DNA from 3 places in the Streptomyces sp. bgisy027 genome. Region 1 is predicted to be linked to each of the others. Evidence: riboswitches for the same ligand, from Rfam matches in the RefSeq annotation. Region 1 holds a riboswitch; each other region holds the start of a gene.
The links. Region 1 has a riboswitch for cobalamin ahead of metE (5-methyltetrahydropteroyltriglutamate--homocysteine S-methyltransferase). Riboswitches for the same ligand answer to the same signal wherever they lie in the genome.

Region 1 (9,540 bases):
TGGCGAGGGTGACGACCTCGGCGGTCTTCTGCCGGGCGAAGGCCAGCCAGCGCCGGATCTGCGGCTCGATGTCGCGCTCGGCCGCCGCGTCCAGCGGCACGTGCAGCAGGGAGCACGAGGCCGCGACGTCGACCCGGTCAGCGAGGCCCAGCAGGGTGCCGAGCGTGGCGAGCGACGCCGACAGATCGTTGACCCAGACGTTGCGGCCGTTGACGACACCGGCGACCAGCCGCCTGCCGGGCAGTCCGCCGACCGCGGCCAGCGCCTGGAGGTTGGCGCCCGCGGCCTCGGTGAAGTCGAGCGCCAGCCCCTCGACCGGCGCCTTCGCCAGCACGGGCAGCGCCTTGCCGAGCCGGTCGAAGTAGGAGGCGACCAGCAGCTTCGGCCGGTCCGTGCCCGCGCCGAGGTCACGGTAGGCGCGCCCGGCGGCGTTCAGCTCGGCCGGGGTGCGGTCCTGGACGAGCGCAGGCTCGTCCAGCTGGACCCACTCGGCGCCCGCCGCGCGCAGGTCGGCCAGGATCCGCGCGTACACCGGCAGCAGCCGGTCCAGCAGGGTGAGCGGCTCGAAGTCCGCGGCGACACCGGGCGCCGGCTTGGCGAGCAGGAGGTAGGTGACCGGGCCGACGAGGACGGGCCGGGCGGTCAGGCCCAGCGCCAGGGCCTCCCTGAGCTCGGCGACCTGCTTGGCCGAGTCCGCCGTGAAGACCGTGTCCGGGCCCAACTCCGGTACGAGGTAGTGGTAGTTGGTGTCGAACCACTTCGTCATCTCCAGCGGCGCGACGTCCTGCGTGCCGCGGGCCATGGCGAAGTAGCCGTCCAGGGCGTCGGTCTCGACGGCGACGCGATGCCGCTCGGGGATCGCGCCGAGGGCGACGCTGGTGTCCAGGACGTGGTCGTAGTACGAGAAGTCGCCGGTGGGCACCTCGTGGATGCCGGCGTCGGCGAGGCGGCGCCAGTTGGCCCGGCGCAGTTCGGCGGCGGTGGCTCGGAGGGCGTCGGCGGTGACGCGGCCCTTCCAGTAGCCCTCGATCGCCTTCTTCAGTTCCCGGTCCGGGCCCTGACGGGGGTAGCCGTACACGGTGGCCCGTGCTGCCGCGGCTGTGGGCTTGGTGGTCACGGAGATCTCCTTCGCGAGACGATTCCCTGAGATCCCGGCGACGGGACGAGAGTGCGAAGGGGTGACGGACCGGACGGCAGCGGCCGCAGGGCCGTCCGCTCGGTCATGTACGCCGACCCGCCCTCGAGGTCACCGGGATGTCCGCGCACGAGTGGTTCGCGCGCGGGCAGTTGGCAGGTCTTCGGACTCGCGGGCACGTCCTCATCTCCTGAGGACTCCTAATGGCCGTCGCTTCCCAGGCCCGGTACGTCGGGCTCAGTGCTCATGACGGCGGTCGTTCCCGCTCACCGCTGCGGGGCAGTCCCGGATTTCCACCGGGTTCCCTCTTACGACACCCCGCCTGGCGGACGGGGCGAACCAGCTGCACGGATCAGCCTACCCGGCCGTACGTGTGGAACCCCCGCCCGCTCCTGCGGCCCAGCAGCCCCGCCTCGACCATCCGCAGCGGCAACGGGGGAGGGGCATACAGGGGCTCCTTGAACGCGTCGTAGAGGGACCCCCGGCGGGCCGCGCCGCTCCTCGGGCGGACCCTGCGCGTCGACGAGAACACCAGCACGTTCGTGCCGTACCCCGTGACCGGGCGCACGACCTGAGCGGCATGCGGAGTTGATAGCCTCGGCGGGCCAGTCGAGCCACAACCGAGGCCAGGGAATCCGGTGCGAATCCGGAACTGACGCGCAGCGGTGAGGGGGACGGGCGGGGCACGCGCCACTGGGAGACCGGGAAGGCGCCCCGACCGGACGAACCCGAGTCCGAAGACCTGCTGGCACCTTCACGCCCCCGGGCGGGGAGGACGTCCGTAGGCCAGGCTCCGCGTACGAGCCCCGACACCCGAGGCATGCCCGTGCTCCCCTCCCGCCCCGCGCCCACCGACCCTCCGGCACCCACCGCCGCCGCACCCGCACCGTGCCGTGTCGTCGTCTGCCGGGACTGCTGCTGCGGCACCCCGAAGGTGACCGGGGTCGACCACGCGCGGCAGACCGCTCGCCTCGCCGACAACGTGCCCGTGCGCGTCTCCGGCTGCCTCGACGTGTGCGAGCACGCCAACGTGATCGTCGTCCAGCCGTCCGCAGCCGCCCGCGCGGCCGGCGCCCGCCCGGTCTGGCTCGGCCTCGTGAACGACCCCGAGGCCACCGAGGACGTCATCACCTGGGTCAGGGCCGGCGGCCCCGGCGTCGCGCCCTGCCCTGACGTCCTCGACCTCTACACCTTCACACCGCCCCGGCGGGCCGGGGACGCCGGAAGGTTGAACCCCGAACAGTGAGTGCCTGAAGATCGGAAGGACCGATCCGCGCGACAGCGAGGTGACAGACCCGATGTTCACCACCCGTCCCACCCTCCAGGGCACCTTCGGCATGGTGTCCTCCACGCACTGGCTCGCCTCGCAGTCCGCGATGGCGGTGCTGGAGCGCGGGGGCAACGCGTACGACGCCGCGGTGGCGGGCGCGTTCGTGCTGCACGTGGTCGAGCCGCACCTGAACGGTCCGGCCGGCGAGGTGCCGATCCTTCTCGCCCCGGCGGGCGGCGAGGTACGGGTGCTGTGCGGGCAGGGTCCGGCGCCGGCCGGGGCGACCGTCGCGCACTACCGGGGACTCGGACTGGAACTGGTGCCGGGGACCGGGCCGCTGGCCGCCGCCGTGCCCGGCGCCTTCGACGCCTGGATGCTGCTGCTGCGGGACCACGGGACCCAGCCCCTTGCGGAGGTGCTGCGGTACGCCATCGGGTACGCCGAACACGGGCACGCGCCCGTGGAGCGGGTCGGCGAGACGGTGGAGACCGTGCGGGAGCTGTTCGAGACGGAGTGGCTCTCCTCGGCCGAGGTGTATCTGCCGGGCGGCCGGGCGCCCCGCCCCGGGGAGCCGTTCCGCAATCCCGCCCTCGCCGCCACCTGGAAGCGGCTGCTCGACGAGGTGTCGGGCGCAGGCGACCGGATCGCCCAGATCGAGGCCGCGCGCGAGGTGTGGCGGTCCGGATTCATCGCCGAGGCCCTGGTACGGCAGGCCGGCCGCCCGACCGTGGACACCAGCGGCGAGCGGCACTCCGGCACGCTCACGGCCGCCGACCTCGCCGGCTGGTCCGCGACCTACGAGGCGCCGGCGACGTACGACTGGAACGGCTGGACCGTGTGCAAGGCCGGCCCCTGGAGCCAGGGCCCCGTCCTCCTCCAGCAGCTCGCGCTGCTCCCGCCCGAGCTGCCGCGGTACGGGTCCGCCGAGTACGTCCACCTGCTGATCGAGGGCTGCAAGCTGGCCATGGCCGACCGGGAGGCCTGGTACGGCGACGCGGCCGAGGTGCCGCTGGCCGACCTGCTGTCGGACGAGTACAACGCCGACCGGCGGGAGCTGATCGGCGAGAAGGCGTCCCACGAGATGCGGCCCGGCAGCCCGGGCGGCCGCACCCCGCGACTGTCCGCGCACGCGCGCGTGGCGGCCGACGTCCGGCCCGCCTCCGACGCGCCGGGCGCGGGGGAACCGACCGTCGCCAAGCGCCCCACGTCCCCGGTGCCGGGGGAGCCCGATGTCGCCGCCGACGGCGGGACCCGGGGCGACACCTGCCACCTCGACATCGTCGACCGCTGGGGCAACATGATCGCGGCGACCCCCAGCGGCGGCTGGCTCCAGTCCAACCCCCTCGTGCCCGAGCTGGGTTTCCCGCTCGGCACGCGGCTCCAGATGACCTGGTTGGAGGAGGGCCTGCCGAACTCCCTGACGCCGGGCCGGCGGCCCCGCACCACCCTCACGCCCTCGATCGCCCTGCGCGACGGGGTGCCCGTCATGGCCTTCGGCACACCCGGCGGGGACCAGCAGGACCAGTGGCAGCTGCACTTCCTCCTCGCCGTCGCCCTGCGCGGCCCGGTCCGCGGCGGTCTCGACCTCCAGGGCGCGATCGACGCCCCGAACTGGCACAACGACAGCTTCCCCGGCTCCTTCCACCCGCGCGGGATGCGACCGGGGAGCGTCACCGTGGAGTCCCGGACGGACGCCGCGGTGGTGGAGGAGCTGCGGCGGCGCGGTCACGAGGTGACCGTCGGTGACGCCTGGTCGGAGGGCCGGCTGTGCGTGGTGGCACGGGACCCGGAGACCGGCGTCCTGTCGGCCGCGGCGAATCCGCGCGGCATGCAGGGATACGCGGTCGGGCGCTGAGGAAACGCCGCCCCCGGGCTTCCGACCTGCTGATACCGGCCCCTCATGTTCACGTCGATGCCATCCGCCGGCCACCCGGCGGGCAGGGACTGTCAGAGGGTCGTGTTCTTATTGACGCGTGATCGAATACAACGAAACCATCGAAGAGTTTCTCGCACAGCACTCGGCCGACGTGGAGGAAGCGGTCCGCAAGGCGGCCGCGGCCGAGATCATGCCCCGCTTCCGGCAGCTCGCCGAGCACGAGATCGACCAGAAGAGCGGACCGCACGACCTGGTCACCGACGCCGACCGGCTCGCCGAGCGGTTCCTCACCGGAGCCCTCAGCGCGCTCCTGCCCGGCTCGGTCGTGGTCGGCGAGGAGGCCGTGCACGCCGACCCGGCGTCGTACGAGGCGATACGCGGCGACGCGCCGGTCTGGATCATCGACCCCGTCGACGGCACCCGCCAGTTCGTGAACGGCGACACCGGCTTCTGCACGCTGGTCGCGCTCGCCCGGCACGGCGTCCTGCTCGCCTCCTGGACCTACGCCCCGGCCCGCGACCAACTCGCCACGGCGGTACGTGGCCGGGGCGCCCACCTCGACGGCGTACGGCTGCGGTCCGGCGCGCCGGAACCCGGCCGTGACCTCGAAATCGCCACGTCCCACCCGGACTACACGACCGATGACCAAAAGCGCGGCCTGCTCGGTTTGTGGACCGACGGCGTCGCACCGCGCTCCTGCGGATCGGCCGGCCTGGAGTATCTGGCCGTCGCACGGGGCGAGTTGGACGCGACCGCGTTCAGCTGGGAGGCCGCCTGGGACCACGCCGCGGGCATCCTCCTGGTCGAGGAGGCGGGCGGCGCCCACCTGACCCGCACGGGCGAGCCGTTCCGGATCACCGGCGGCAACGCACTGCCGTTCACGGCGGCGCGGGACGCGGCCACGGCCCGTCGGGTGGCGGGACTGCTGTCCGGCGGGGTGCGCTGACCCCCAGGGCGAAGCCGCCCGCGCCCTGCGCCGTCAGTGCCCCGGCATATCCTGATCCTTCAAGGCCGTCGGCTGACGAAGGAGTCCGAAGGTGCCGTCGATGCTCGATGCGGTCGTGGTGGGAGCGGGGCCGAACGGACTGACCGCTGCCGTGGAGCTGGCCCGCCGCGGCTTCTCCGTGGCCGTGTTCGAGGCACGCGACACCGTCGGCGGAGGCGCCCGTACGGAGGAGCTGACCCTCCCCGGCTTCCGTCACGACCCGTGCTCCGCCGCGCACCCCCTCGGCATCAACTCACCCGTGTTCCGGACCATGCCCCTGGACCGCTACGGCCTGGAGTGGCTGCACCCCGACCTGCCGATGGCGCACCCCTTCGCCGACGGCACCGCCGCCGTGCTGTCCCGGTCCGTCGCCGAGACCGCGGCTTCCTTCGGCCCGCGCGACGCGGGACCGTACCGCAGGCTCGTCGAACCGTTCCTGCCCAAGTGGGACACCCTGGCCCGCGACTTCATGTCCCTGCCGCTCACCGCGCTGCCCCGCGACCCGGTCACCCTCGCCCGGTTCGGCCTGGTCGGGCTGCCGCCGTCCACGTGGCTGATGCGGCGCTTCAGGGACGAGCAGGTCAAGACCCTCTTCTCCGGTCTCGTCGCGCACGTCATGGCCCCCCTCGGCGGCTTCGCCACCGGCGCCATCGGCTTGGTCTTCGCCCTCGCCGCGCACGCCCGCGGCTGGCCCCTTGCCCGCGGCGGCTCGCAGTCCATCTCCGACGCGCTCACCGCGTACCTGGAGGACCTCGGCGGCAGCGTCCACACCGACTACGAGGTCAAGCGGCTCGACGACCTGCCGCCCGCGCGCGCGTACGTCTTCGACACCTCGCCCACCGCCCTGGCCCGCATCGCCGGCCTCGGCAACTACTACGAGGGCTATCGCTACGGCCCCGGCGTCTTCAAGATCGACTACGCGCTGGACGGCCCGGTGCCGTGGACCGCGCCGGAGGCCCGCCGCGCCGGCACCGTGCAGATCGGCGGGAACAGCGCGGAGATCGACGCCGCCCTGCGCGCCGCGTCCCGGCAGGGCCGGGCACCCGACAAGCCGTTCATGATCACCGTGCAGCCCGGTGTCGTCGACCCTTCCCGCGCCCCCGAGGGCAAGCAGGTCTTCTGGGCGTACGGACACGTCCCGAACGGCTGGACCGGCGACCTCACGGACGCCATCGAGCGCCAACTGGAGCGCTTCGCCCCGGGATTCCGCGACCGCGTCCTCGCCCGTGCGACGGCCGGCCCCGCCGAACTCGCCGCGCGCAACGCCAACTACGTCGGCGGCGACATCGGCTCCGGTGCCGCGTCCGGACTCCAGCTTCTGCTGCGCCCCAAGCTGTCGCTGTTCCCCTACACCACCCCGCACCCGGCGGTCTTCATCTGCTCGTCGGCGACCCCGCCCGGACCGGGGGTGCACGGCATGTCGGGGCACAACGCGGCCAAGGCGGTGTGGCGGCGGCTGCGGCAGGAGTCCTGACGCCGCCCAAACGACTTACCTTTACCGGTAGTTGAGGTCGCAGGGTAAGGAAAACCTGTGTCTTCTTTGTCACTTCGCTTACCGGGGGGTAGGTGGCTGGATGCTCAACGGCCGCGAGTAGGGTGCGGCCATGAAAGATCGGAAAGCGGTTGTCCGCTGTCGATCCCGGTCTGCCGTGCGCCTCTCCGACCTCGCCCTGCTCGTCAGAGCGCCGGCCGCGCTGAGTGTCCCCGGTGACGTGATCGCGGGAGCGGTCGCCGCCGGACGGCCGCTGGGGGCCCGTACCTTCGGAGTGATCGGTTCCTCCGTCTGTCTGTACTGGGCCGGCATGGCCCTCAACGACTACGCCGACGCGGCCGTCGACGGCGTCGAACGTCCCGATCGGCCGGTGCCTTCCGGGCGCGTCCCGCGCCGCGCCGCTCTCGCCGTGGCCGGTGGGCTGACGGCGGTGGGGCTGGGTCTCGCGGCGGTTGCGGGTGGCCGCCGCAGTGTCTGCGCCGCGCTTCCGTTGGCCGGGCTGGTCTGGGCGTACGACCTGAAGCTGAAGTCCACGGGGGCGGGCGGCGCCGCGATGGCGGGGGCCCGGATGCTGGATGTTCTGGCCGGGGCGGTCGTGCCGGGGGCCGGTGCCGCGTCGGTGGGTACCGCGTTGCGGCGTGCGGCTGTGCCTGCGGTGGTGGTCGGTGCGCATACCGGGACGTTGATGGCGTTGAGCCGGCACGAGATCGGTGGGGCGCCGGTGCGGGTTCCGGTTCGGACGTTGGGTGTGTCGGTGGCGACCGTGCTCGGTGTGGTCGGGCCGGTTGTGCTGGGAGGGTTCGGGGGTGCCGGGACCGGGCGGGTTTCGTCTGCGGCGCCGTCGGGGCTGGTCGCGCAGTTCCCCGCGCCCCTCAAGGGCGTTGCCGGCACCGCCCGCTTCAGGGAACTCTGCGCCGCCGCGCCCGAAGGGCTGCGCGTCGCCGCCTCTGAGAGGCTCGGTGCGTCAGCCTCCGCAGGCATGCGTGCTTCAGTCTCAGAAGGCATGCGTGGCTCGGCCTCCGCAGGTATCCGCGCTTCGGCCTCCGCAGGCATGCGCACCTCACTCTCCGCAGGCATCCGCGCTTCGGCCTCCGAAGGGCTGCGGGTCGCCTCCTCCGGAAAGTTTCGGGCCGCTGTCACCACCGGTGCCGCTCTCGCCTATCTCGGGGCGTACGGGACCGCGCAGATCCGGGCCGTGCGAGAGCCCTCGGCCGACAACGTGCAGCGGGCCGTCGGGGCGGGGATCCTCGGGCTGATGCCTCTTCAGGCGGCGTTGATCGCGCGGGGCGGCGCACCCCGTGCCGCCGCTGCCCTCGGCATCGTCCATCCCCTCGCGCGACGGCTGGCACGGCGTATATCCCCCACCTGAGACCCACCCACCTCCGTGTGAGGAACCGGCAGCATGAGACCTCCCCCCACGCCCCTCAAGTTCGGCTACGGCACCAACGGCTTCAGCCACCATCGGCTGGCCGACGTCCTCGTCGTCCTCGCCGACCTCGGCTATGACGGTGTCGCGCTCACCCTGGACCACAACCACCTCGACCCGTACGCCGACGACCTGCCGCGCCGCGTCACCGCGCTCGCCCGGCAACTCGGCCGGCTCGGGCTGGACGTGACCGTGGAGACCGGCGCGCCCTTCTTCCTCGACCCCTGGGGCAAGCACCTGCCCACGCTGATGTCGGAGGGCTCCGAGCCCAGGAGCGACCTGCTGCGCCGCGCTCTGCGCATCGCCGCCGACCTCGGCTCGCCCACCGTGCACCTGTGCAGCGGCCCGGCGCCGGAAGGGCTGCCCGAAGAGGACGCCTTCAAGCGGCTCGCGGCAGGCGTCGAGGTGGTGCTGGAGAGCGCCGAGGAGTACACAGTGGCGCTGGCCTTCGAGCCGGAGCCGTACATGTTCGTCGACACCGTCGAACGGTGTCTGCGGCTGGCCCGACTCGTCGGCGAGCACCCGCTGTTCGGGATCACCCTGGACATCGGCCACGCGCACTGTGTGGAGGAGAGCCCGCTGCTGGAGTGCGTCCGCCTGGCCGCGCCTCTTCTGCGCAATGTGCAGATCGAGGACATGCGGCGCGGGATCCATCAGCATCTGGAGTTCGGCGCAGGCGAGATCGACTTCCCGGCCGTGCTGGCCGCTCTACACGACCTCGACCGTCGCGGACTGGTCTCCGTGGAGATCCAGGGCGGCTCGCTCGACGCACCCGAGGTCGCCCGCCGCTCGATCGAGTTCCTGCGCGCGGCCGAACGCGCCGCCGCGGATCTGTAGCCCCACTCCTCACGCGCAGGGACCGCTTCCGGTCCCTGCCGGGCCCACTCTTCCCTCACCAGGTCACCGCACCTACTCTCCCCATTTCTCTGGAAGTTGCCCCCATGGCTGAAACGACCGCCTCTTCCTCGCCCCCTCCCGACCCCCGCCCCGCCCTGGCCGGCGTACTGGACCCCGCCGCCCGCGCCTGGCTCGCCGGCAGTGCCGCCGAGGTGGCCGCCGAACCCGGCGCCGTGCGGCGGCTGTTCCCCGCCGTCCGGCGGCGCTGCGGGCGCGGTCGCCTCACCGCGTACTGGACCGTCGACGAGGCCGCCCGGGCCGTACTGCTCACCGCGCTGCCCCTGCGCGGGCGGGCGCTGGCCGACGAGGTCACCCGGCTCCATCGGCACGGCGACCCGGCCGAACAGCGTGCGGTCCTTCGGGCCCTGCCGCTGCTCGACCTGGGCGACCTGGCGCTGCCCCTGGTCCGGGAGGCGCTGCGGGGCAACGACACCACCCTGATCGAGGCCGCGCTCGGCC
Region 2 (9,540 bases), on a different contig from region 1:
CGTGGTCGACGCGTGGGTGTTGGGCGATCTCCGGATCGCTGAGCAGGTACAGCACATCGTCCGGGCCAACCGGCCCTGGCTGGCGGTGATGGCAGTGCTGGCCGAGGACGACCCACAGACCCAGCGCGACGAGGCGCGGCTGCAGTCACTGCTGGAGACGACTCTGTCCCGGCACCGGCATCTACGGGAGATGCCCCGCACCGCTCGCGGTACCGCCGCACGAGGCATCCGGAAGGCCGATGCCTTCGGCGGGCTATTCGCGGAGTTGGCGAAAAGCTGCTATTTGCGGTATCTCGATTCCATCCAGGATGTTTCCCCGCGCCAGTCGTCCGATCCGGCGCGGAGTCACGGGGTTCGGAGGCCAACCAGTGACTGACGAGAACGGCGCAGGTGAAGTGGCGGGGATGCGTACTTCGGGTCCGGAGGAAACGACCCGAGGAAAGGTCATCACCTTCTATTCGTACAAGGGCGGCACCGGCCGCACCATGTCCCTCGCCAACACCGCCTGGATCCTGGCATCGGGGGGCAAGCGGGTACTGGTCGTCGACTGGGACCTGGACGCACCCGGCCTCGACCGCTTTCTGCACCCCTTCCTCGACCAGGACCGGTTACGGACCGCGCAAGGCATCATCGACCTCTTCCTGCACTTCAACCAGACGGTGATGGAACAGCGCAGGCAGCCTGAGACACACGCACAGGACGAGTGGGAGACCGCCGAAGCGGCCTGGGTGGCCACACAGGCCCACTTCAATCACTGCGTCATCCCGATCGACTGGGCATTCCCCAACGGCGGCCGGCTGGATTACGTCTCGCCCGGCACGCAGAACAAGGAGTACCTGTCGGCGTACTCGCAGTTCGACTGGATGCGCTTCCTGGACCACACCTGGCACGGACCCGTCTTCGTCGAAGCCCTGAAGCAGGAACTCACCCAGAACTACGACTACGTCCTGATCGACAGCCGCACCGGCCTGAGCGACGTCTCCGACGTGTGCACGGTGCTGCTGCCGGACGCCCTGGTCGTCGCCTTCACCCCAAGCAGCCAGGGAATGGACGGCGCACAGGCCGTGGCGCAGAAGATCGACAGCCTCTACGGATATCGCGGGATCCGTATCATCCCGGTCCCCATGCGCGTGGAGGACGCGAACGGCGAGGCCGACCGGCTGGAGGCGGCGCGGGAGCAGATGCGGGCGAAATTCGCCGACATCGTGCGCCGCCACTGTGCCTGGGACGCCCAGGAGTACTGGGGCAAGGTCGAGATCCCGTACCGGCCCTTCTATGCCTACGAGGAACTACTGGCCCCCTTCAGGGACGCTCCCGGCAGCCCTACCTCCATGCTCGCCGCGTGCGAGCGGCTGACGGAAGTCATCTCCGGCGGCGACGTCACTGCGTTCCCCCGTTTGGACGACGCGGAGCGCAAGCGGGTCCTCGCGCTGTACAAGCGGCCCAGGCCACTGCAGAACACCGACATCCATGTCAGCTTTGTACCAGAGGATCGCACCTGGGCCGACTGGATCGAGTTCACGCTCAAGTCCGTGGGTTTCCAGGTGCATCTGGTGTCCAACGGTACGACTCATCCGTCCGAACGCTCCGCCCCTGGTCCGACAGGGAAGTCGGCCACCCGAACTCTCGCGGTCCTGTCCCACGCCTACCGGGACTCCGCGGAAGCACGAGCGGCATGGGAGACGACCGACGCCGTCGACGGTCTGGGCAATCGGCGCACCCTGGTGACCGTGCGCGTGGACGACGTACGGATGAGCCCTCCGTTCTCCGATCGCGCCGCCGCCGATCTGGCCCGTTGCGGTCCCCATGAGGAGGCGGCGAGACAGGCGCTGCTGAATGCCGTGGAGGCCCCGACACAGCCGCTGTTCAGCCCGGCCGCCGCAAGCGACAGAGGCCCGCGTTTCCCCGGGGCCGAGCCCTTCGTGTTCTCCTTGCCGATCCGCAACCCGTCCTTCACCGGACGCGAGGAGTTGCTCGGACACCTGCGCGATCGGCTGCGGGCCGGTAACGGCACGGTGCTTCTGCGCGGCATGGGTGGCGTGGGCAAGACGATGCTGGCCCTGGAGTTCGCCCACCGCTTCAAGAGCGACTACGACGTCGTCTGGCACATCCAGGCCGATCAGCGAAACCTCGCAGTGGAGCAGTTCGCGGGGCTGGCAGGCCATCTGGAGGTTTCCGAGCGCAAGAACCCGACGGCGACGGCGGCCGCGGTCAAGGATGCGCTGCGTCTGGGTCGGCCCTACAGCCGCTGGCTACTGATCCTCGACAATGTCGAGCACGTGAACGATCTGTCCGATCTGCTGGTGAGCAGCAAGGCAGGCCACGTCCTGATCACCAGTCAGCGCTCCGAGGGCTGGGAACGGTACGCGGAGATCGCCGATGTCGGTGTGTTCGAGCGCGAGGAGAGCGTCGCGCACCTCAAGCGCAGGCTCACCGAGTGCAGCACCGAGGAGGCCGACGAAGTGGCTTCGGCCCTCGGCGATCTGCCGCTGGCCGTCGAGCACGCGGCCGCAGTGCTCAAGGAGAGCGGCCTTCAGACCCAGGAGTACGTCAAACTGCTCGAGCGCCAGCCCGCCGCCGACACGGCCGGTCTGAGCCCTGACGACCGGCTCCTCGACGTCTCCAAGACCTGGAGCGTGGCCATCGGGCAGCTCAACAAGAACTTCCCGCCGGCGGTTCAACTCCTCAAACTGGCCGCCTGGTTCAGCCCCGAGCCGATCTCCATGGATCTGCTGCAGAGCACGCAGATCGCACAGTCCCTCACCGGTCAGGACAGCCCACGCGATCAGGAGTTCCGGCCGCGCGCCTTCGACAGCACGGAAATGATCGCGCGCGCGTTCCAGGAGCTGAGTCGACTCTCGCTCGCGACGGTGGACCGCAAGTCACGCAGTCTCCGCGTGCACCGCCTGGTGCAGATGTCGGTGCGCCTGAACATGACGGAGGAAGATCAGGAGGCCACGCGGGACGTCGTCTTCCGCACCTTGGTGGCCGCCCGTCCCGAACAGGACGACCCCGAGGACCACAACACCTGGGAGCGCTACCGCATCATCTGGCCTCACCTGGGAACTTCTTGGGCCCTGACAGCACCCGACTACGGCATCCGGAAGCTGATCGTGGACCGAGTTCGCCAGTTGCGCCGCCGCGGCGAGCTGAAGCAGGCGTACGACCTGAGCACGCGCGTGCATCAGGGCTGGCTCGAACACAGCGGACCCGACGAACGCTGGGTGCTGCACATGGGCTTCCAGATCGCCAACATCCTTCGTGCCCAGGGCAGATACCAAGAGGCCCTGGAGCTGGACATGGACGTACTGCACCGCCAGGAAGCGGCCTTGGACAGCCCGCACGACCTCCACATCCTCATGACGTCCGGCGGTGTGGCTGCCGACCTGCGCGGTCTGGGCCGCTACAGCGAGGCACTGGAACGCGACCGGCTCAACCACGAGCAGTTCCTGGAGTTGTTCGGCGAAGACCATCCGCGCAGCCTCATGGCCGCCAACAATTACGCGGTATGCCTACGGGTGTTGGGGCAGTACACGGACGCTCTGCGGCTGGACCGCAAGACTATGGAGACTCGCAACAAGATCCTCGGCCCGGAACATGCCTACACCCGGGCATCAACCATCAGTTACGCCCGCGATCTGCTCGACTGCGGCGACTACGCCGGATCCGAGCTTCCGTTGCGGCGCACCTACGACCAATGCCTCTCCCATCAGCAGTTCGGCCCGTCCGCTCCCACCACCATCAACGCGGGCAAAGCGCTGTCGGGTGCCCTGCACCAGATGGGCCGGGCCCAGGAAGCGGAAGACCTGACACGCACGGTGCTGTCCAACCTTCCCTCCGAGGAAGGGTCGGCCTCGCCCAACCGGTTGCTGCTCCACCTGGGCCTGGCCGGGATCCTGGGCGCGCAGGGTCGTACCGAAGAGGCCGTCGAGCTGGCCCGCCGGGTCCTGGACGACTGCCGTCGGTTCTTCCAAGACCAACACCCCTACACAGCAGCCTGCTACGCGAACCTGGCCGTGCTGCTCTACACGGCCAACGAGGCGGCTTCCTCACTGGCACACGCCGAGCAAGCCGCAAGGGTTTTCGCGGCAATCTTCGACGACGACCACCCGTTCACCCTGATGTGCCGGGTGAACCTGGCCAATGCCCAGGCCGCACTGGGGCAGCGTGGACGGGCCCGCGCTACCTACGAGGAGGTACTGGACCGGCTTCGCGATGTCCTCAACGACGACCAGCACCCCGCCCCACTGGTCTGCGCGGCCAACCTCGCGGTGGTCCTGAACGAGTTGGGAGAGAGCGAGGCGGCCGACCGGCTGCGTGAGGAAGTGCTGGGCGCGATCACTGCGCGACTCGGGGCCGATCATCCCCGCGCTCTGGCCCTGCGCGATTGGAGTCGGTCGGGCTGGGAGTTCGACCCGCACCCGATCTGATCTGCGATGTGCTCGCCCACGTCGGCGAGCACATCGCAACGAACCACTTTCGCGGGCGCGGACGGGCTGCCGGCACCCGCTACACGGCGGCCCCGAAGCGCTCGCGAGCACGGTCACGTAGCCAAGCGAGTATTTCCGGTACGGCCGGCAGCGCGGCGAAGTGAGCCGCCCCCGGCTTCAGCACGGCAGTCGCTGAGGGAATGCGTTCGGCAAGCCATCGGAAGTGGCCGACGGGCGAGAAGGTGTCGTGCTCACCGTGCCACAGCAGCAGCGGGACTTCGACGATCTTGCCTGGCTCGAAGCCCCAGTCCAGCCGGAAGGACAGCACGTCGTCGAGCCACCCGAACGAGGAACGCACCACACTGGTCTCGTAGTTGGCGAGGAGTAGGCCTCGGATCCCACCATGTCCCACCACGGCCTTGTCTGCCGTGGGCATCTCCGGAGTGAGTAACCCCAGCAGTGATTCCGGCTTGTCACGAATGGCATCCGCATTGCTGGCCAGGTTGGCCTTGAGCCTTTCCAAGCACTCCTCGGAACCATCGCGGAGAGCCGCCCGGGCGGCCTTGTAGGCGATGACGTTGGACGGGGCCATCCCCTCGAACCAGTCGAGCCCATCTGCATCGGGGGGAGCGATGCTGACCAGAACGGCAGCACTGGCGACCCTGTCCGGAAGCAGCGCCGCACACGCCAACGCATGCGGCCCGCCGCCGGAACGGCCGAGCACGGAGAACGGTCCAAGATTCAGCTGGTCTGCGATGGCCGCCACATCCGCGGCGGCGTGACGCACGGCGCGGCCTTTTAACCGCTGCGACTCCCCGTACCCCGGCCGGTCATAGGAGATGAGCCGGATGCCGAGTTTGTAGAGAACGCTGGTCCGTGGACGCGGCCCCACCCTGCTGCCCGGAGTGCCATGCAGCAAGAACACCGGGTGGCCCTTCGGGTCCCCCGACGTCTCGAAGAAGAGCAGCCTCTTGCCGTCGCCGCTCTCGACACTTCCCAACACCAGGTGTGCCTCCCGTCGCCAGCGCCGCGGCCGCCCGGAGCAGGACCCGGAGAATCAGCATCCCGCCCGTCAGAGCGCCAGTCGACACACAAACCAGCCGTCATTCGCGACGGACCAAGGGTTTTCCGTAAGACGCAATGCCACGGGGTGACGGTTGCGCGTCCCGAAGGGCCGCTCGCACCGACCAAACGGTAGAGGATTCCCACCCTCCGGCAGGTCATTCCAGCCACACCGATAGCCATTCGGCGCAAAATCCATGTTTGGTTTGACACTTCTGTGATCGCAACGCCCCAGGGCGGCGATCACGCGACCCGAGGGCAGTACCCACATGATGGGGCCACCCGACCCGTCTCGCATCCTGACGTCGGCCGATACCGAACTGTCCGCGAGGAAGGGCCGACGCCGCGGCCGGGATCATGCACACGCCCATCACGAAGCTCGGCAACCCCCTGCAACATCCATGGGCGAAATCCAGCCGAACCGGCCACCCCCGTCCTCCCTCGACACCGGCCCGCCTCCGCCGCCCACAGCCCCCTCTCAGCCCCGGCCTACCCCCGGGTAGAGTGTCGCCGTCGTCATCACACCCGTACGTGGGAAAGCCGGTGCAAATCCGGCGCTGACCCGCAACCGTGAACCGGTCGTCGTCGAAGGCCGGTGAGCCGGATCGCCGCGTACGGGAAGTGACCGGCTCACGCGCCCCGGCAGTCCGCCGGAGTGCGGCACCGTCGAGGTATACGGAGCCGAGCCGCCGGGGGTCTCCCCTGCGCTGCCCGGTTCCCCTTAGGGAAGGGCACCCGCCGATCATGTACGTCCGTCGCAGCGCCGCGGTCCTGGCCGCCGCCGTCGTGATCGGCGCGGCCGCGCCGGCCATAGCCGCCGACTCCTCCCCGTCCGCGTCACCGTCCCCCGCCGGCTCGCCGTCCCCCTCCGCGCCCGCGAAGCCGACGTACCCCGCCGAGCTGTACGGCACCACCGACCCCACCTACGACGGCGTCTGGCGGCAGTCCCTCGCGATGCTCGCGCAGGACACCGTCGGGGTGCAGCCCGCCGAGGGGGCCGTGGACTGGCTGCTCACGCAGCAGTGCGCGAACGGGGCCTTCGCGCCCTACCGTGCCGACGCCGCCGCCGACTGCGATGCCAAGACCCTCGTCGACACCAACAACACGGCCGCCGCCGTCCAGGCGCTCGTCGCGCTCGGCGGGCACGACGCCGCCGCCTCCAAGGCCGTGACCTGGCTGAAGTCCGTCCAGAACAAGGACGGCGGCTGGGGTTACCTGCCGGGCGGGGCCAGCGACACCAACTCGACGTCCGTGGTGATCGGCGCGCTCGCGGCCGCCGGTGAGAAGCCGGCGGACGTCCGCAAGGACGGGAAGACGGCCTACGACGCGCTCGACAAGCTCGTCCTGCCGTGCAAGGGCGACGGCGCAGGCGCCTTCGCCTTCCAGCCCGACAAGAACGGCAAGCTGCTCGCCAACGCCGACGCCACCGCGGCCGGCGTCCTCGGCTCCCTCGGCAAGGGCCTCGTCGTGAGCCCCGGCAAGGACGCGCCGGCCACGCGATGCGTGAGCGACGGTCTCCCGGCCTCGCAGCAGGCCGCCGTCAACGGCGCCGCCTACCTCACCGACGCCCTCGCCAAGGACGGCCACCTCACGTCCGCCCTCCCGGGCGCCGAGGACCAGCCCGACTACGGCAACACCGCCGACGCGGTCGTGGCGCTGGCCGCCCTTTCCGGTGCCGATGCCGCCGAGAAGCCGCTGCGCTGGCTGGAGCGGAACTCCGCGAAGTGGGCGAAGCAGAGCGGCCCGGCTGCCTACGCCCAGCTGATCCTCGCCGCCCACGCCACCGGCACCGACCCCCGCGACTTCGGCGGCGCCGACCTGGTGAAGCAGCTCAACGCCACGGGCCCCGCGCCGCAGGCCGCCACAAAGGCCGCGGACAAGGACGCCGAGAAGGACGAGAAGGGCGACAGTCCCTTCGGTGTCTGGTGGTACGTCGGCATCTTCCTCGTCGTCGGCGTCGGCATCGGCTTCCTGCTGAGCGGCCGCAAGAAGGGCCCCCAGGCGTGATCCGCCGCTTGCTCGCCCCGCTCCTGGCCGCGCTGGTCCTGCTGACCGGCGCGGCCCAGGGCGCGCAGGCGGCCGGCTACCGCTACTGGTCCTTCTGGGAGCGCCAGGGCGACACCTGGATCTACGCCACCCAGGGCCCCTCCCTCGCCCGCCCCTCCGACGGTGACGTCCAGGGCTTCCGATTCGCCGTGAGCGAGGACTCGAAGGACGCGACGCAGCCCAGGGGTGCGGCCGAGTTCGCGGTGATCTGCGCCAGGACGCCCGCCGAGGACGGCAGGAAGCGGGTCGCCCTGATCATCGACTTCGGTACGGCGGCCGACGCCCCGTCCGGCGAGACGCCCCCTGCCCGCCGCACCGCGTGCGCCCGGGTGGCTCCCGACGCGACGACCGCCGAGGCCCTGGCGGCCGTCGCCAAGCCCCTGCGCTACGACACCAACGCCCTGCTGTGCGCGATCACCGGGTATCCGCGGAAGGGCTGCGGCGATCAGGTGTCGGGCGGCGGCCGGGAGACCGGGAAGCCGACCGCGGCCGGGCAGACCGCCACCGCGGCCGAGGACGACTCGGACGGCGGGCTCTCGCTGGGCCTGGTCGCGGGCGCCGCCGTGGTCGTGGTGCTGGGGGCGGCGGCGGTCTGGCAGGCACGGCGGCGCGGGGATGGCTAGCCGAGCGGAGCTTCGCGATGCCTAGCCGTGCGGAGCCGCCCAGGGGTGCGCAGACGCGGCGGGCGGCCCGGCCGGTGCCGTCCGCCGCCGCCCTTCGCCCGAACCACCGCGCCCCTCTCCACCCCGGCGCCTGGTGGCTCTGGGCCCTCGCCCTCGGTACCGCCGCCACCCGCACCACCAACCCCCTCCTGCTCGCCCTCCTCATCGCGACCTCCGCCTACGTCGTGGCGACCTGCCGCCCGAACGCCCCCTGGGCCCGCTCCTACTCCGTCTTCTTCAAGCTGGCCCTGGCCGTCCTCCTCATCCGCCTCGTCTTCGCCGTGGCCCTCGGCTCCCCGCTCCCCGGCACCCACGTGATCGTCGCCCTCCCCGAGATCCCCCTCCCCGACTGGGCGCAGGGGATCCGCCTGGGCGGCAAGGTCACCGTCGAGACCGTGCTCATCGCCCTCTACGACGGCCTGCGCCTGGCGACGCTCCTCATCTGCGTGGGCGCGGCGAACTCCCTCGCCAACCCCACCCGCCTGCTCAAGTCCCTGCCCGGCGCGCTCTACGAGATCGGCGTGGCGGTCGTCGTCGCCCTCACCTACGCCCCCAACCTCATCGCCGACGTCCAGCGGCTGCGCGCCGCCCGCCGGCTGCGCGGCCGGCCCGACAGCGGTGTCCGGGGCCTCCTCCAGGTGGCGCTGCCTGTCCTGGAGGGGGCGTTGGAGCGGTCGGTCGCGCTCGCCGCCGCGATGGACGCGCGCGGCTACGGCCGTACCGCCGACGTCCCGCCCCGCGTCCGCCGTACGACGACCGCGCTCACCCTCGGCGGCCTGCTGGGCGTCTGCGCCGGGACGTACGGGCTCCTCACCGCCGAAGGCGGCACCTACGGCCTCCCGGTCCTCCTCGCCGGAGTCGTCGCCGCCCTCGCGGGCCTGCGCCTGGGCAGTCGGCGTTCCCCGCGCACCCGTTACCGCCCCGACCGCTGGGACACCCACGCCTGGCTGGTCGCCGGTTCCGGCGCGGCGGTCGCCGCCCTGCTGACCCTGGCCGCACACCGTGCCCCGGAAGCCCTGAATCCCGGCGTGATCCCCCTCGTCGCCCCCGCCCTCCCCCTGTGGCCCGCGGCAGCGGTCCTCCTCGGCCTCCTCCCGGCCTTCGTCAGCCCCACGCCCCGCACTCCCGCCGCCCCCAAGGAGCCGTCGTGATCCGCTTCGAGAACGTCTCCGTGACGTACGACGGCGCCGCCGAACCCACCGTCCGTGGCGTGGACTTCGCGGTCCCGGAGGGCGAACTGGTGCTGCTCGCCGGCCCGTCCGGGGTCGGCAAGTCCACCGTGCTCGGCGCGGTGAGCGGGCTCGTGCCGCATTTCACCGGCGGCACCCTGCGCGGCCGCG
Region 3 (9,540 bases), on a different contig from region 1:
CGGGGCGGGTAGGGGCAGAGCTGGAACTTGCAGTCCGGCAGGCAGGTCGCGCCGGGTGTGGGCGGGTCCGCCATGCCGGCCCGCAGGCCGGGGCGCAGCGGGCCGCGGTCGCCGCTGATGCACGGCGGGAGCGATGTCCCCGGCTGCTCCGCGCGGCTCATCCGCTCCTCGACCTCGTCCGGATGCCCGTCCCGTTCGATGAGGTTCAGCATCACCAGAACGTCGGCGACCAGGCGCTGGGCCCGCGCGTCCAGGGTGCTCCAGCCCACCGAGGGCGGGATCCAGAGGTTGTGCCTGCGGTACGACTCGGGATTGCCGGTGCGGGCGCCGATGTTGTCGGCGACGCCCTTCTCGTCGATCCAGAGGAACCGCTCGGGCTGCCCGGTCTCCAGCGCGAGGGCCACCAGGTCGCCCGCCTCGGCGACGAACGGATGCAGGGACTGCCGGGGCGGGGCGCCGTTCGCCCCGGGATGCCCGGGTGGCCGGTTCACGGTGCCGGCCATCGACAGCCAGCGCTCCACGGTCTGCACGGCGGTCGCCCCGCCCAGCGTCCGGGGCGGCTCGCGTCCGCCGTCGTACCCGTCCCTGCCCGGCGTCGGGTGCGCCTGCTGCTCATGGACGCCCACGATGTCCGGGAGCTCCCACAGGCACAGCGCCTGGATGAGCATGACCTGCGCGTACCAGCACCGGGACTGCTGGAGCACGGTCTCCGCCTGCCGGATCAGGTCGTCGCGACCGCCCTGGTCGGCCTGTGGATGCCGGATCCTGCGGTTGGCCGCGTACTTGAAGCCCTGCGCCAGCGCGGCCTCCAGTGCGAGCGGCAGATCGGGGGTGCCGCCGGTGGCCTTGGGGTCCAGGTGGCCCAGCCACTTGGTGAGGCGCTCGCGGGCCTCGTCGCGGTGCGCCTCGTCGACGGAGCCCAGGAGCATGGGGATCATCCAGGCACGCATCACGAACTCCCGGAACAGAACGACCCGTTTCCTGCGGTACTCCAGGTTGAGCGTGCGCCGGTCCTGCTGGAGCCGGGCGATGCGCTCCGTCCTGGCCCGGGAGGGCACGCCCGCCGCACGTGCCCGGGCCATGCGCTCGGCCCACTGTTCGTACTCCCGCCGTTTCCAGGCCCGCAGCTTGCCGAGCCGGTCGTTGTACTCCTCCACCGGGTCGGTGCTGAGGCCGATCCGGCCGCGGATCACGGCGAACGCCGGGTTGCCGCCGGTGCCGAACTCCTGGGCGGCGGCCAGGCGTATCGAGTAGGCGGGCTCCTTCACGCCTGTCTGGACGAGCTGCTCGTACAGGGGTGTGGTGTCGATCCGGTCGGAGACGCTGCGCAGGGCGGCCCCGACCTGCCTGAGCAGCCTCAGCTTCGCGTCGTCGAGGCTGCGCCGGTCGCCCTTGAAACCGGCCCAGGTCCTGCGCACCTCCTCCAGGATGTGGCCGAGCAGCCTCGGTGCCTCCTCCACGCTCTCGATCTCCACGGCGGCCGCGTAGTGGTCGAGCGCCTTCGGGTCGTCCGTGCGGCGTTCCGCGGCCTTGCAGAGCCGGTGGGCCAGGGTGTGCCCGCGCATACGTGAGCGGCGGAGCCGTTCCCCGATCTCCTTCGTCACCTCGGCCCGGACGCCTTCCCGGCGGGCCTTGACCCCGGCCGCCCGGCGGCGCGACAACAGCACCAGGGCCATGAGCAGTTCACGGCTGGGTCCGGGCGGCTGGAGCACGTGCTCGACGAGCTCGCCGGCGCCCCGCTCGCCCAGCCGCCGCAGCACGCGGTAGCCGAAGTAGGCCTGGATGATGCTGTGCGGGAAACGGACCCTGCGCTCGAAGCCCTCCACCAGGCCGAGCTTGTCGGCGTTGCGTGCGATCCGGGCGAGGGCCGCGCGGCACTGGTCCATGTTGCCCCCGCGCAACCGCCTCCTCTCCTGCGGGCTGATCCGCCGGCACAGCACGTCCCAGATCTGCTGCCGGTGCCATTCGGAGAAGACGTTCCCGCGCCTGCCGTACCGGTCGAAGGCGCGTCCGCCGGCCCGCAGGTGCTCGGCACGGGCCTGCGCGCGCCGCATCGGACCGGGGTGGACGTCCGAGTCGAGCAGTTCCCCGAGGCCGACCTCCAGTTTGTCCTGGAGCAGTCCCACGCAGGCCAGGGCGGAGACCACCTCGACGGCGTCGCGGCGGTCGCGCTGGCTCAGGGCGACGTCCCGGCGCAGCCGACCCTGGCACAGCGCCTCGTCCCAGGTCTCCAGCAGCCACAGCCGCAGCGTGCCGCGGTCACGGCTGCGGGTGTTCATGTGCTGCGGGTCGTTGTCCGGCCGGTCGTGTTCCAGGGCGCCGTGACGGTGCAGTTCACGGGCGATCTGGAGGTAGACGGGCGACTCGGTCACCTCCGCCGTCTCCACGATCCAGTCGACGCGGCGCTCGTCCGTCTCCGGCACGCGCGCCTGGACGAACCGCAGGGCCTCCTCCTCGCTGAGCGGTTCCAGCTCCACGATCGCGGCCGGGGTGCTCTCCAGCGGGCTGTGCGGCCGGGAGGCGATGACGAGGGGCAGCTTCTCCTCGTAGGCACGTTCGATGGCCCGCCGGATGATGTTGTCCCGGTTCTGCTGGAGGCCGTCGCCGAGGAGCGCCTCCTCCAGCCCGTCGGCGATGACGACCGGCTTGTCGTCGGCGAGCAGTTGCTGCCAGACCCGCTCGGTCTTGGTGCGCGCGAGGATGCCCCGGGGTGCCTCGTCGATGAAGCGCTCCTTGGCCATGCGTTCGAAGTTCAGGTCACTGCCGCCGTTCGCGTCCCGCAGCCGGATCGGCACGGGTACGGCGTTCTGCTCCGCGAGCAGTTCGGTGAGCCGTACCAGGACGGCGGTCTTGCCCACACCGACGCCGCCGACCAGCAGATAGGGCCGGCGCGTGTCGCGCTCGCGCAGCCGCTCGGCGATGACCTGGGCGATCTCCTCCCGGCCCACGATCTCGGCGGTGTCCGGGCCGGCCGTGAGGACCAGTCGGTGGGGGTCGTCGCGTGCCTTGGCGAGATAGCGCCGCTTGGTCCACCGGTACCACCAGAACAGGAAGAGCGCGGCGGCGAGCGACGCGGCGAGCACCGGGCCCACGAAGCGCATGACCGTCTCGAAGCCGTCGTTGCCCTGCCGCCACTTCTCGAAGGGTGTCGTGCGGCCCCGGATCACGATGTACAGGCCCTCCACCACCCAGGCGACCACGGCGAGCACCGCCACCGTCCAGACGGCCCGGGTGGCGTTGGTGTAGGTGAACCACCGGCGCCACTTCTTGGGGCGGGTGCTTCCACCGCGGGCCTCCAGGCGCGTGGTCAGCCTGTGCCGGTGGCCCACGAACCCCTGCCTGACCCGGTTGGCCGCCCGCCTCGGAGCCAGCGTCGCCATCGGCGCGTTGCGCGGCCGCTTCTTGCCGGGCGGGCTGCCGACGACCCTCGTCATCGTTCGTCTCCTTCCGAGAACGGCTCTCGAAACGGAGCGACCGCGGGGCGCCGACACCTATCTCCATGGAAGCACTCCCGGAACTCCCCGCAACCCGGCGGCCCTCGGCACAAAACCCCGGGCCCGTCCGCCCGGCCGTCCGGCAGACTCGGGCCCATGGACATCGCGATCCGGCCGGCGGAACCCGGTGAGTTCGACGCGCTCGGCGAGATCACCGCCCGGGCCTATCTCCACGACGGGCTCCTCGACTTCGGCGAGAGTGACGCGTACCTCGGCGAACTCAGGGACGTGGCCAAGCGCGCGACCGCCGCCGAGGTACTCGTGGCCGTCGCGGACGGCCGGCTGCTGGGCGGGGTGACCTTCGTGCCGAGCGGCGGCCCCATGGCCGACATCGCGCTCCCCGGCGAGGCCGAGATCCGGATGCTCGCCGTCGACCGCGCGGGCCGTGGACGCGGCGCCGGCGAGGCCCTCGTCCGCGCCTGCGTCGACCGCGCCCGGGCCACGGAGGGCTGCGTACGGATCGTCCTGTCGACCCAGCGCACCATGCACGGCGCCCATCGCATCTACGAACGGCTGGGTTTTGTTCGCACACCCGAGCGGGACTGGAATCCGCTCCCGCAGCTCGACGACATCACTCTTCTCACCTATGAGTTGACGCTCTGAAACCAGCGCGACACAACATCTGGGGGTGGCGTGGCGGGCGAGCACAAGATGTATGCTCATGCTCGCTGTCGCCGCAGGGGAATCCGGTGCGAATCCGGAACTGTCCCGCAACGGTGTACTTGTGCACGTCTGTTCCCTCAGTCGTGCACAGGAGTCAGTCCGAGGACCTGCCGACAGCGCGCCCGGCCGACCGGCCGGTGCGCCCTGACGTCCGGGCCTCGTGGAATGGGCCGGTGGACGCGACGCCGTGTGCGCTCGTGTGCTGCCCCCTGCCCTCCGCAAGGCCCCCGTGCCGAGCGAGGGAGAGCCCCCACGTGACCATCGCGCCAGCAGACCCGGCCTCAGTCGTCCCATCGGTCCCGACCGACGCGGACGCCCCCGGAACCGCCCTGCCGTCTCCCGCCGCCGCCCTCGACGGAGACCCTGCGGGCCGGCCCTCCGATCTGCTGCGGCTCCTGACCGAGCTGACCGCCGACCTCCCCGACGCCGACCCCGGCCGGGTCGCCGCCGCCGCGCTGCGCGGCCGGTCCGCCCGGGCCGACGAGGCGGAGCTGCGCGAGCTGGCCACCGAGGCGGCGGCCGGGCTCATCTCCGAGGACCCCGCCTACAGCAGGCTCGCCGCCCGGCTGCTGACCATCTCCATCGCCGCCGAGGCCGCCTCGCAGGGTGTGACGTCCTTCACCGAGTCGGTCGCGGTCGGCCACCGCGAGGGCCTCATCGCCGACCGCACCGCCGAGTTCGCGCGCCTGCACGCGGCCCGCCTGGACGCTCTGGTGGACACGGCCGCCGACGACCGCTTCGGCTACTTCGGCCTGCGCACCCTGCACAGCAGGTACCTCCTGCGGCACCCCATCACCCGCAAGGTGATCGAGACGCCCCAGCACTTCATGCTGCGCGTCGCCGCCGGTCTCGCCGAGGACGACACCCCCCGCTCCGTCGACGAAGTCGCCGCGCTCTACGGCCTGATGAGCAGGCTCGACTATCTGCCGTCCTCCCCCACGCTCTTCAACTCCGGCACCCGCCACCCCCAGATGTCGTCCTGCTACCTCCTGGACTCCCCCAACGACGAGCTCGACTCCATCTACGACCGCTACCACCAGGTCGCCCGCCTCTCGAAGCACGCCGGCGGCATCGGCCTGTCGTACTCCCGCATCCGCTCCCGGGGTTCGCTGATCCGCGGCACCAACGGGCACTCCAACGGCATCGTCCCGTTCCTGAAGACGCTGGACGCCTCGGTCGCCGCCGTGAACCAGGGCGGCCGGCGCAAGGGCGCGGCCGCGGTCTACCTGGAGACCTGGCACTCCGACATCGAGGAGTTCCTGGAGCTGCGGGACAACACCGGTGAGGACGCCCGCCGTACGCACAACCTGAACCTCGCGCACTGGATCCCGGACGAGTTCATGCGCCGGGTCAACGCCGACGGCCAGTGGTCCCTGTTCTCCCCCGCCGACGTGCCCGAGCTCGTCGACCTGTGGGGCGAGGAGTTCGACGCGGCCTACCGCAAGGCCGAGGAGCAAGGGCTCGCGCGCAGGACCATCCCGGCCCGCGACCTTTACGGCCGCATGATGCGCACCCTCGCGCAGACCGGCAACGGCTGGATGACCTTCAAGGACGCCGCCAACCGCACCGCCAACCAGACCGCCCTGCCGGGCCATGTCGTGCACTCCTCCAACCTCTGCACGGAGATCCTGGAGGTCACCGACGACGGCGAGACGGCGGTCTGCAACCTGGGGTCGGTCAACCTCGGCGCCTTCGTGAGCGGCGGGGAGATCGACTGGGAGCGCCTGGACGAGACGGTCCGCACCGCCGTCACCTTCCTCGACCGCGTCGTCGACATCAACTTCTACCCGACCGAGCAGGCGGGGCGCTCGAACGCCAAGTGGCGGCCGGTGGGCCTGGGCGCGATGGGCCTCCAGGACGTCTTCTTCAAGCTGCGGCTGCCGTTCGACTCGGCCGAGGCGAGACAGCTCTCCACGCGCATCGCCGAGCGGATCATGCTCGCCGCGTACGAGGCGTCCGCCGACCTCGCCGAGCGCAGCGGCCCGCTGCCGGCCTGGGAGAAGACCCGTACCGCCCGGGGCGTGCTGCACCCCGACCACTACGGCGTCGAGCTCACCTGGCCGGAGCGCTGGGCGGCGCTGCGCGAGCGGATCACCACGACGGGCCTGCGCAACAGCCTGCTGCTCGCCATCGCGCCGACCGCCACCATCGCCTCCATCGCCGGTGTCTACGAGTGCATCGAGCCCCAGGTGTCCAACCTGTTCAAGCGCGAGACGCTCTCCGGTGAGTTCCTCCAGGTCAACTCCTACCTGGTCGACGAGCTGAAGGCGCTGGGTGTCTGGGACGCCCGCACCCGCGAGGCGCTGCGCGAGGCCAACGGCTCGGTGCAGGACTTCGCCTGGATCCCGGCGGACGTACGGGCGCTGTACCGCACGGCGTGGGAGATCCCGCAGCGCGGCCTGATCGACATGGCGGCGGCCCGCACCCCGTTCCTCGACCAGTCGCAGTCCCTGAACCTGTTCCTGGAGACGCCGACCATCGGCAAGCTCTCCTCGATGTACGCGTACGCCTGGAAGTCGGGCCTGAAGACGACGTACTACCTGCGCTCGCGCCCGGCGACCCGCATCGCCCGCGCCGCCCAGGGCCAGGCCGCCCAGTCCGAGAAGACCGTCCCCGTCCAGCAGGTCGCCGAGCCCGACGCCGTCGCCTGCTCCCTTGAGAACCCCGAGTCCTGCGAGGCCTGCCAGTAATGAGTACCCGTAACACCCATCTCCTCGACCCGGGCTTCGAACTGACCCTGCGTCCCATGCGCTACCCGGACTTCTACGAGCGCTACCGGGACGCCATCAAGAACACCTGGACCGTGGAGGAGGTCGACCTCCACTCGGACGTCGCCGACCTCGCCAAGCTGACGCCCGCCGAGCAGCACCTCATCGGCCGGCTGGTCGCCTTCTTCGCGACCGGCGACTCGATCGTGGCGAACAACCTGGTGCTGACGCTGTACAAGCACATCAACTCCCCGGAGGCGCGCCTGTACCTGTCGCGCCAGCTGTTCGAGGAGGCCGTGCACGTCCAGTTCTATCTGACGCTGCTCGACACCTATCTGCCCGACCCGCAGGACAGGGCGGCGGCCTTCGACGCCGTCGAGAACATCCCCTCGATCCGCGAGAAGGCCGGGTTCTGCTTCAAGTGGATCAACGAGGTCGAGAAGCTGGACCGCCTGGAGACCAAGGCCGACCGGCGCCGCTTCCTGCTGAACCTGATCTGCTTCGCCGCGTGCATCGAGGGCCTGTTCTTCTACGGCGCCTTCGCGTACGTCTACTGGTTCCGCAGCCGGGGTCTGCTGCACGGTCTGGCCACCGGCACCAACTGGGTGTTCCGTGACGAGACCATGCACATGTCCTTCGCGTTCGACGTGGTCGACACCGTCCGCAAGGAGGAGCCGGAGCTCTTCGACGACGAGCTCCAGCAGCAGGTCACCGACATGCTGAGGGAGGCCGTCGAGGCCGAGCTGCAGTTCGCGCGCGACCTGTGCGGTGACGGCCTCCCGGGCATGAACACCGACTCGATGCGGCAGTACCTGGAGTGTGTCGCCGATCAGCGTCTGACGCGGCTCGGCTTCGCTCCGGTGTACGGCTCCGAGAACCCCTTCTCCTTCATGGAGCTGCAGGGTGTTCAGGAGCTCACCAACTTCTTCGAGCGGCGTCCGTCGGCGTACCAGGTCGCGGTGGAGGGCACCGTCGACCTGGACGAGGACTTCTGAGCCTCGGCCCTGTCGCGCTCCTGGGCCTCCCTGATCTGACGGTCGATGCGCCGGTCGCGCGCCGCGCCGATCAGTGACGGGAGGGCCAGGAGGACGAACATCCCGAGGACGACGACCAGGGCGAGCAGTGTCTGTGCCTGTTCCGTATTCATGACACCACTGTCGTGCCGGACACTCCTTACGAACAGTGGCAGGACTGCCTCACACCATCGATTTACTGCCACCGGCGAGGCACAATGGCAGCATGCTGAAGAACGTCGCCGCCGTCCTCCTCGACGGTGTTCACCCCTTTGAACTGGGCGTCGTCTGCGAGGTGTTCGGCATCGACCGCAGCGACGAAGGGCTGCCCACGTACGACTTCGCCGTCGTCTCGGCGGAGGGGCCGACGCTGGGCACCCATGTCGGCGGACTCACCGTCTGCACGCCGTACGGTCTGGAGCGGCTGGAGGAGGCCGACCTGATCGCGCTGCCGGCCGGCCGCGACTACGTCGTGCGCGACTATCCGCCCGAGCTGCTGGACTGCCTGGTCAGGGCGGTCGAGCGGGGTGCGCGGGTGCTCAGCGTGTGCTCCGGCGTCTTCGTGCTGGGCGCGGCCGGGCTGCTCGACGGGCGGCGGTGCAGTGCGCACTGGAAGCACGCCCGGGAGCTGTCCCGACAGCACCCGGGGGCGATCGTCGAGCCCGATGTGCTGTACGTCGACGAGGGGCCGGTGGTCACCAGCGCCGGCACCGCCGCCGGCATCGACGCCTGTCTGCACATCGTGCGCCAGGAGCAGGGGCCGGAGGTCGCCAACAAGATCGCCCGGCGCATGGTGGTGCCGCCGCACCGGGACGGCGGGCAGGCCCAGTACATCGAGCGCCCGCTGCCGCGCTCCCAGTGCGACACGGTCGGCGAGGTGCTGACCTGGATGGAGCGCCACCTCGACGAGGACGTCACGGTCGAGCAGCTCGCCGAACGCGCGCTCATGTCCCCGCGCACCTTCGCCCGCCGCTTCCAGCAGGAGACGGGGACGACTCCCTACCGCTGGATCCTGCGCCAACGCGTGCTGCTGGCACAGGAGTTGCTGGAGGCGACGGACGAGACGGTGGACGCGATCGCGGGCCGGACGGGCTTCGGCACCGCGGCCGCGCTGCGCCATCAGTTCGTCACGGCGCTGGGGACGACACCCCAGGCGTACCGGCGGACGTTCCGGGGGCCGAGCGCCGCGTAGGCCGCAGCAGCAGGGTGTGCGGGTGCAGGGTGATCCCCACCCGGGTCGCGTCGTCGGATCCGGGTGCCTGCTCGAAGCGGTACTCGGTCGCCAGGGCCGACGTGATCAGCGTCAGCATCGCCATGGAGAAGTGATCGCTCGGGCACTTGCGGTTGCCGACGCCGAACGGACTCATGGCGTATTTCGGCACCTCCTTGGCGCGTTCCGGAAGCCAGCGGTCGGGGTCGAAGTCGAGGTGGCGCGCGTACGACTCCGGGTCGCGCTGGACGGCGTAGGGGCTGTAGACGATGTCGGCTCCGGCCGGAATGCGATAGCCACCGAGTGACGTATCGGTCACCGCCCGTCGCGTGAGAATCCAGATCGCCGGGCGCAAACGCATCGCCTCCACCACGACATTGTTGGTGTGCCGCAGGCTGCGGACGTCCTCGAATGCCACGGGCCGCCCGCCGGTGACGGATTCGACCTCCGCG

Region 2: another riboswitch for cobalamin. It lies ahead of AC3ETA_RS37860 (SCO2321 family membrane protein); the one in region 1 lies ahead of metE (5-methyltetrahydropteroyltriglutamate--homocysteine S-methyltransferase).
Region 3: another riboswitch for cobalamin. It lies ahead of AC3ETA_RS04820 (ribonucleoside-diphosphate reductase subunit alpha); the one in region 1 lies ahead of metE (5-methyltetrahydropteroyltriglutamate--homocysteine S-methyltransferase).

What each region holds. Positions count from the first base shown of each region.
Region 1 covers NZ_JBYIVZ010000006.1:171,335-180,874, reverse strand. The annotation lists gene metE (5-methyltetrahydropteroyltriglutamate--homocysteine S-methyltransferase) at 1-1,117, opposite strand, end outside; cobalamin riboswitch at 1,273-1,494, opposite strand; partial or broken gene AC3ETA_RS08765 (3-hydroxyacyl-CoA dehydrogenase family protein) at 1,488-1,613, opposite strand; cobalamin riboswitch at 1,725-1,899, shown strand; gene AC3ETA_RS08760 ((2Fe-2S) ferredoxin domain-containing protein) at 1,956-2,381, shown strand; gene AC3ETA_RS08755 (gamma-glutamyltransferase family protein) at 2,434-4,260, shown strand; gene AC3ETA_RS08750 (inositol monophosphatase family protein) at 4,379-5,227, shown strand; gene AC3ETA_RS08745 (phytoene desaturase family protein) at 5,328-6,740, shown strand; gene AC3ETA_RS08740 (UbiA family prenyltransferase) at 6,871-8,127, shown strand; gene AC3ETA_RS08735 (sugar phosphate isomerase/epimerase family protein) at 8,161-9,021, shown strand; gene AC3ETA_RS08730 (EboA domain-containing protein) at 9,126-9,540, shown strand, end outside.
Region 2 covers NZ_JBYIVZ010000052.1:27,080-36,619, forward strand. The annotation lists gene AC3ETA_RS37845 (TIR-like protein FxsC) at 1-376, shown strand, start outside; gene fxsT (FxSxx-COOH system tetratricopeptide repeat protein) at 405-4,430, shown strand; gene AC3ETA_RS37855 (alpha/beta fold hydrolase) at 4,510-5,433, opposite strand; adenosylcobalamin-variant (AdoCbl-variant) riboswitch at 6,017-6,111, shown strand; gene AC3ETA_RS37860 (SCO2321 family membrane protein) at 6,237-7,499, shown strand; gene AC3ETA_RS37865 (SCO2322 family protein) at 7,496-8,161, shown strand; gene AC3ETA_RS37870 (energy-coupling factor transporter transmembrane component T) at 8,179-9,351, shown strand; gene AC3ETA_RS37875 (ABC transporter ATP-binding protein) at 9,348-9,540, shown strand, end outside.
Region 3 covers NZ_JBYIVZ010000003.1:237,719-247,258, forward strand. The annotation lists gene AC3ETA_RS04810 (NACHT domain-containing protein) at 1-3,434, opposite strand, end outside; gene AC3ETA_RS04815 (GNAT family N-acetyltransferase) at 3,591-4,097, shown strand; cobalamin riboswitch at 4,150-4,286, shown strand; gene AC3ETA_RS04820 (ribonucleoside-diphosphate reductase subunit alpha) at 4,412-6,847, shown strand; gene AC3ETA_RS04825 (ribonucleotide-diphosphate reductase subunit beta) at 6,847-7,860, shown strand; gene AC3ETA_RS04830 (hypothetical protein) at 7,773-8,012, opposite strand; gene AC3ETA_RS04835 (helix-turn-helix domain-containing protein) at 8,105-9,070, shown strand; gene AC3ETA_RS04840 (bifunctional albaflavenone monooxygenase/terpene synthase) at 9,006-9,540, opposite strand, start outside.